Linked DNA regions of Alkalilimnicola ehrlichii MLHE-1. The protein of the gene in region 1 interacts with the protein of each later gene in a pairwise test. Links are inferred from orthologs where the notes say so. Each region holds a gene or a part of one and is shown on either strand. Other genes may lie near its edges. The genes, in order: trkA and ptsN.

The links.
Region 2: the proteins of trkA (region 1) and ptsN interact in binary tests that used the Escherichia coli proteins (3 or more experiments, as listed by UniProt). The link is inferred for Alkalilimnicola ehrlichii MLHE-1 from one-to-one orthologs.

Annotation. Positions count from the first base shown.
Region 1 is NC_008340.1:2,969,033-2,972,199, reverse strand. Bases 121-2,970 are described here. They hold trkA (Trk system potassium transporter TrkA), read left to right. Parts: upstream 121-782; coding sequence 783-2,159; downstream 2,160-2,970. Other genes in these bases: MLG_RS13245 (lysophospholipid acyltransferase family protein), read right to left, coding at 2,534-2,970; MLG_RS13250 (tetratricopeptide repeat protein), read left to right, coding at 2,194-2,517; MLG_RS13260 (sigma-54-dependent transcriptional regulator), read left to right, coding at 121-769. Also shown: more of MLG_RS13260, read left to right, coding at 1-120; more of MLG_RS13245, read right to left, coding at 2,971-3,167. UniProt on the Escherichia coli protein: Part of the constitutive potassium transport systems TrkG and TrkH. May regulate the transport activity of TrkG and TrkH systems. Binds to NAD(+) and NADH.
Region 2 is NC_008340.1:2,533,442-2,536,561, forward strand. The notes cover bases 213-3,015. They hold ptsN (PTS IIA-like nitrogen regulatory protein PtsN), read left to right. Parts: upstream 213-1,280; coding sequence 1,281-1,751; downstream 1,752-3,015. Other genes in these bases: MLG_RS11300 (RNA polymerase factor sigma-54), read left to right, coding at 213-854; hpf (ribosome hibernation-promoting factor, HPF/YfiA family), read left to right, coding at 879-1,220; rapZ (RNase adapter RapZ), read left to right, coding at 1,806-2,663; MLG_RS11320 (HPr family phosphocarrier protein), read left to right, coding at 2,726-3,015. In the rest of the region: more of MLG_RS11300, read left to right, coding at 1-212; more of MLG_RS11320, read left to right, coding at 3,016-3,019; MLG_RS11325 (hypothetical protein), read left to right, coding at 3,119-3,120. UniProt on the Escherichia coli protein: Seems to have a role in regulating nitrogen assimilation.

The DNA.
Region 1 (3,167 bases):
TGAGGGGCTGGGGGTGGCCGACCTGTGTGGCCTGGAGCGTGAGGGCGAGACCGTCCCCGGTGCCCTGGAGCTGGCGCAGGGGGGGACCCTGTATCTGGCTGACGTCTGTGAGATGGAGCCAGCCCTTCAGGGGCACCTGCTCGGCGTGCTCAAGGCCGGTCGGTTCCAACGTCAGGGGGGTGCCAGGGTGGTGGACCTGGATGTGCGCCTGATCGCAGGCACCCGGGTGGAGCTGGCGGACGCCGTGCGCGCCGGTCGGTTCCGGGAGGATTTCTACTACTATCTGGACGTGGTGCCGCTGGTGGTGCCGGCGCTCCGGGAGCATGTGGAGGACGTCCCCGAGCTGCTCCAGTACTACGTCAATCGGCTGGTGGAGCGCGACGGCCTGCAGTACCGTGAGTTCACGCTGGCGGCGCAGAACCGCCTGCGCAATCATAGCTGGCCGGGTAATGTGCGGGAGCTGGAGAATCTGGTGCAACGCCTGTTGATCATGGGCGAGGGCGAGAAGATCGACGTTGACGAGGTCGAGGCGGCGCTGGAGGAGGCGGCGCGCGAGGGCACCGGCGCCGGCCGGGGGCTGTCCGCCGATCTCCACCTGGAGTTGCCCCTGCGCGAGGCCCGGGAGGCGTTCGAGCGGCGCTACCTGCAGGAGCAGCTCCGTCGTGCCCAGGGCAGCGTGGGCCAGCTGGCCCGGTTGACCGGCATGGAACGCACCCACCTCTACCGCAAACTCAAGGCACTGGGTATCGATCCCAGGGAGAGCGCATGAGCAGGGAGCGGGTATGAAGATCATCATCCTCGGCGCCGGTCAGGTGGGCAGCACCGTGGCCGAGAACCTCTCCAGCGAGGCCAACGACATCACCGTGGTCGATACCCGCGTGGGGGTGCTGCAGGATCTGCAGGACCGTCTCGATATCCGTACGGTCCACGGCAGTGGCACCTACCCCGAGGTGCTGGAACGGGCCGGTGCCCCGGACGCGGACATGATCCTGGCGGTGACCAACTCGGATGAGGCCAACATGACCGCCTGTCAGGTGGCCTACACCCTGTTCCATACCCCCACCAAGATCGCCCGCGTCCGGGCGGTGGAGTATTTGACCTATCCACAGCTGTTCAGCCCCGACGCGCTGCCCATCGATGTCATCATCAGCCCCGAACAGCTGGTCACCGACTACGTGCAGCGGCTGGTTGAGCACCCCGGGGCGCTACAGGTGCTGGATTTCGCCCAGGGCCGGGTACGACTGGTCTGCGTGCGGGCCTATTACGGCGGGCCGCTGGTGGGACATGAGCTCTCGACCCTGCGCGAGCACATGCCGGGCACGCCCACCCGGGTGGCCGCCATCTTCCGCCGGGGCAAGCCCATCCTGCCTGAGGGTGACACGGTGATCGAGGCCGGTGACGAGGTCTTTTTCATTGCCGCGAAGAAGGATATCCGTGCGGTCATGAGTGAGCTGCGCCGGCTGGAAAAGCCGGTGAAGCGGCTCACCATCGCCGGCGGTGGCAACATCGGCAAGCGCTTGGCCCAGGCCCTGGAGCGTCGCTACCAGGTCAAGCTCATCGAGCACTCACCGGAGCGAGCCCGGGAGATCTCCGAGGAGCTCAAGCGCGCCATCGTGCTGCTGGGCGACGCCGCCGATGAGGAGCTGCTGCTGGAGGAGAACATCGAGAACACCGATGTCTTCTGCGCGGTGACCAACGACGATGAGGCCAACATCCTGTCCGCCATGCTGGCCAAGCGCCTGGGCGCCCGCCAGGTGATGGCGCTGATCAACCGGGCCGCCTACGTGGAGCTGATCCAGTCCAGCGAGGATATCGACATCGCCGTGTCGCCGCAGCAGGCCACCATCGGCAGCCTGCTGGCGCACATCCGCCGGGGTGATATGGCCAATGTGCACTCCCTGCGGCGCGGTGCGGCCGAGGCCATGGAGGCGGTGGCCCACGGCACCCCGGCCAGTTCGCGGGTCATCGGCCGGGCCATCGACGAGATCCGCCTGCCGCCGGGCACCACCATCGGCGCGGTGGTCCGGGGCGATGAGGTGCTGATGGCGCACCACGACCTGGTCATCGAGCCCGAGGATCACGTCATACTCTTCTTGGTGGACAAGAAGCGTGTGCCGGAGGTGGAGCGCCTGTTCTCGGTCGGTGTGACCTTCCTCTGAGTTCGCCCGTACCAAGCAGACCCTGGGAGACGCGATGAGCATGCTGGATAACCTGGAGAAGATGCTGGCCACCGGCCGCGACAGCCCCATGCTGCGCCTGAGCCTGGGGTCGGGGTATCTCAAGCAGCGCGAGCCGGGGCGCGCCATTGCCCACCTGGAGGCAGCGCTGGAGCAGGACGAGCACTACTCGGCGGCCTGGAAGGTGTACGCCGCCGCACTGGCCGAGGACGGGCGCCTGGATGAGGCGATCACCGCTTACCGGCGTGGCATCGACGTGGCGGAGGGTCAGGGCGACAAGCAGGCGGTCAAGGAGATGCGCGTCTTCCTCGGGCGGCTGGAGCGGCAACGCGGCGCCTAGCCGGCGACCGGGTATCTCAGCGCCGGCGCCTGGGGTAGGCGCGCGCCCAGCCGGGCGGTGCGTGGGCGAAGCGCTTGTAGGCCCAGAGGTACTGCTCGGGCACCTCGCGCACGCAGGCCTCGACCCCCTCGTTCAGGGCCGCCAGCGCCTCCGCCGCATCGCTGGCGTGAATGGCCGCCGGCGCGGGCCGGAAGCGGATCACCCAACGCCCGCCGCGTGCCAGCCTGCGGGCATAGCCGAACACAACCGGGGCCCGCTGCCGGGCCGCCAGCTTCACCGGCAGGTCCATGGTCAGTGCCGGGCGGCCGAAGAAGGGGGCGAAGCGGCCCTCCTCCTCGGGCGGTTCCTGGTCCGGCAGGATGCCCACCACGTCGCCGGCGCGCAGCGCCTTGTACAGTGCGCGCAGGCCGGCGGTGTTGGCGGGCAGGGCCCGGCCGCCCCCGCGGTTGCGGGCGGCCACCATGATCGGCTCCAGGGCCGGCTGTCGCGGGGGCCGGTAAAGGAAGTGCAACGGGTAGTGGCGCGCCACCCAGAGATTGAGCAACTCCCATGACCCCAGGTGCGGGGCCGCGATGATCACCCCGCGGCCGCGGCGGTAGGCGGCGTCCAGCACCTCGGCCCCCTCTACCCGTTCGACCCGGCTTAGGAGC
Region 2 (3,120 bases), 440 kb from region 1 along the record:
ATCCGCGTGAGGCGCTGCTCATCCAGCTCGAGCAGCTGCCGCCGGACACCCCACTGCTGCCCGAGGCCCGGCGCCTGGTGGATCTGCACCTGGACATGCTGGTACAGCGCCAGTACGCCCAACTCTGTCGGCGCATGAAGCTCAATCAGGACCAGCTTCGCGAGGTCCTGGGCCTGATCCAGACCCTCGATCCGCGGCCGGGCTCGCAAATCGGTGGCGACGAGACCCAGTACGTGGTCCCCGACGTGGTGGTCCGGCGCAGCGACGGCCGCTGGCAGGTGGAGCTCAATCCCGCGACCGCCCCCCGGCTGCGGGTCAACAGCTATTACGCCAGCCTGATCAAACGCGCCGACAACAGCAGCGACAACACCACCCTGCGCAACCACCTGCAGGAGGCGCGCTGGTTCATCAAGAGCCTGCTTAGCCGCAACGACACCCTGCTCAAGGTCGCCCGCTGCATCGTCGAGCGCCAGCAGGGCTACTTCGACCACGGCGAAGAGGCCATGCAGCCGTTGGTCCTGCGCGAGGTGGCCGAGGCGGTGGACATGCACGAGTCCACCATCTCCCGGATCACCACCCGCAAGTACATGCACACCCCGCGGGGCACCCTGGAGTTCAAGTACTTCTTCTCCAGCCATGTGCAGACGGTGGACGGCGGCGAGTGCTCCGCCACCGCCATCCGTGCCCGCATCCGGCGTCTGATCGCCGATGAGAACCCCACCAAACCACTCAGTGACAGTCGTATTGCCAATATCCTCCAGGAGGAGGGCATAAACGTGGCAAGACGGACCGTAGCCAAGTATCGTGAGGCTATGGCCATCGCGTCCTCGTCAGAGCGCAAGCGACTGGCCTGAATCGCAACGTTGAAAGGAGGCGGCATGCAAATACAGATCACCGGTCACCACGTGGATGTCACGGATGCCCTGAAGGCCTATGTACGGGAGAAATTCCAGCGCCTGGAGCGCCATTTCGATAACGTGGTGGACAGCCACGTGATCCTCTCGGTGGAAAAACTCCGGCAGAAGGCCGAGGCCAATCTGCTGATCAGCGGCAACCGGCTGCACGCGGAGACCACCGACGAAGACATGTACGCCGCCATCGACGGCATGATCGACAAGCTTGACCGCCAATTGGTCAAGCACAAGGAGAAGGTCACCGACCACCACCGCCGCGAGGGGGCTGCTCAGAAGGCGGGAGCGGGCGCAGGGGCCGCGGAGTAGACACTCAACCATCGGCCGGTGACCGCCGTCGCGGTCACCGGCCCCGGGCTGAACGACACCATGAAAATCGCCGAACTCATCACTCCGGACCGCATCCGTTGCGACGCCGAGGTCAGCAGCAAGAAGCGCGTGCTGGAACAACTCAGCGACCTGCTGACTGCGGATGACACCACACTGGCCTCCACCCAGGTCTTCGACCGGCTGGTGGCGCGGGAACGGCTGGGCAGCACCGGCCTGGGCCACGGCGTTGCCCTGCCCCACGCCCGCATGGAGGGCATCGAGCAGGCGCGGGGTGCCATGATCCGCCTCGACCAGGGGGTGGACTTCGACGCCTTCGACCGGGAGCCGGTGGATCTGCTGTTTGCGCTGGTGGTCCCCGAGCACTTCACCGACGAGCATCTGCAGATCCTCGCCGACCTGGCGGAGATGTTCAGCGACAGCGGCCTGTGCGAACAGCTTCGCGCCACCACAGACCCCACACGCCTGCACCGGCTGCTATCGGAGTGGCAGGGCAGCGAAACGGCCGGCTAACACCGACCGCCCCGAGCGGCGGTCGGTGGGCGGAGCACCATCTTCATGAAGAGCATCCGGTTGATCATCATCAGCGGCCTGTCCGGGTCGGGGAAGAGCGTGGCCCTGCACACGCTCGAGGACCAGGGCTGGTACTGCATCGACAACCTGCCCATTGGGTTGCTCAGCGCCTTCGCCCGACACGTCAATGACACCTGCCCCGCCGGCGGCGGCCGCTACGCCGTGGGTATCGACGCCCGCAACCGCCCGGAGGACCTGGACCGCATCCCGGCGATCCTGGACGAGCTGCAGGCACTGGGCCTGAACAGCGAGGTGCTCTTTCTATTTGCCAGCCGCGAGACCCTGATCACCCGGTTCAGTGAGACCCGCCGGCGCCACCCGCTCAGCGACGGTGACGCCGCGCTGGCCGACGCCATCGCCCGCGAGGAGGCTCTGCTGGCACCACTGCGGGCGCGCGCCGACCTCACCCTGGATACCAGCAACACCAACGTGCACCAGCTTCGCGACCTGGTCCGCGAGCGGATCGAGCACGACCCCGGGCGGCTGTCGCTGCTGTTCCAGTCGTTCGGCTACAAGCACGGCATCCCGCCGGATGCCGACTACGTCTTTGACGCCCGCTGCCTGCCCAACCCCCACTGGGAGCCGCGGCTGCGGCCGCTGACCGGACTGGACGCCCCGGTCCAGCACTACCTGGAGGCTCAGCCCGAGGTGGCGGAGCTGACCGGGCAGATCGAGGCGCTGATCGCCACCTGGCTGCCCGCCTTCCGGAAGGCGGCGCGCAGTTACGTCACCGTGGCCATCGGCTGTACCGGGGGGCAGCACCGCTCGGTCTACCTGGCCGAGCAACTGGCCGGGCGCTTTGCAACCGGCATGGATGCCATCAGCGTACGTCACAGGGAGCTCAACCGTTGAATTGCCAATCCGAGGAACACCCGCAACCCAACCAAGGACCCACCGCCGTGGCCAGCCAGGCAATGGACATCGTGAACACACTCGGGCTGCATGCCCGTGCCGCCGGCAAATTTTCCGCCCTGGCCGCAGAGTTCCCGTGCCAAATCCGGGTCACCCGCGGTCAACGCACGGTGGATGGCAAAAGCGTGATGGGGCTGATGATGCTGGCCGCCGGCTGCGGCAGCCAGATCCTGGTGGAGGCCGAGGGGGACCAGGCCGAGGAGGCGCTGGCCGCCCTCAGCCGCCTGGTGGCCAATGGCTTCGACGAAGGCCCCGGTGCGCCGAGCCCCCACCCGGGCGATAAAGGCGACGACTAGTCCACAACACCGCGCCCGACAGCCATAATAGAGGGAGGCGGGCACTGCCCCATACGGGACCGCCGACACGAGAGTCCATCAGCAGATTCGGGGAACGTTAT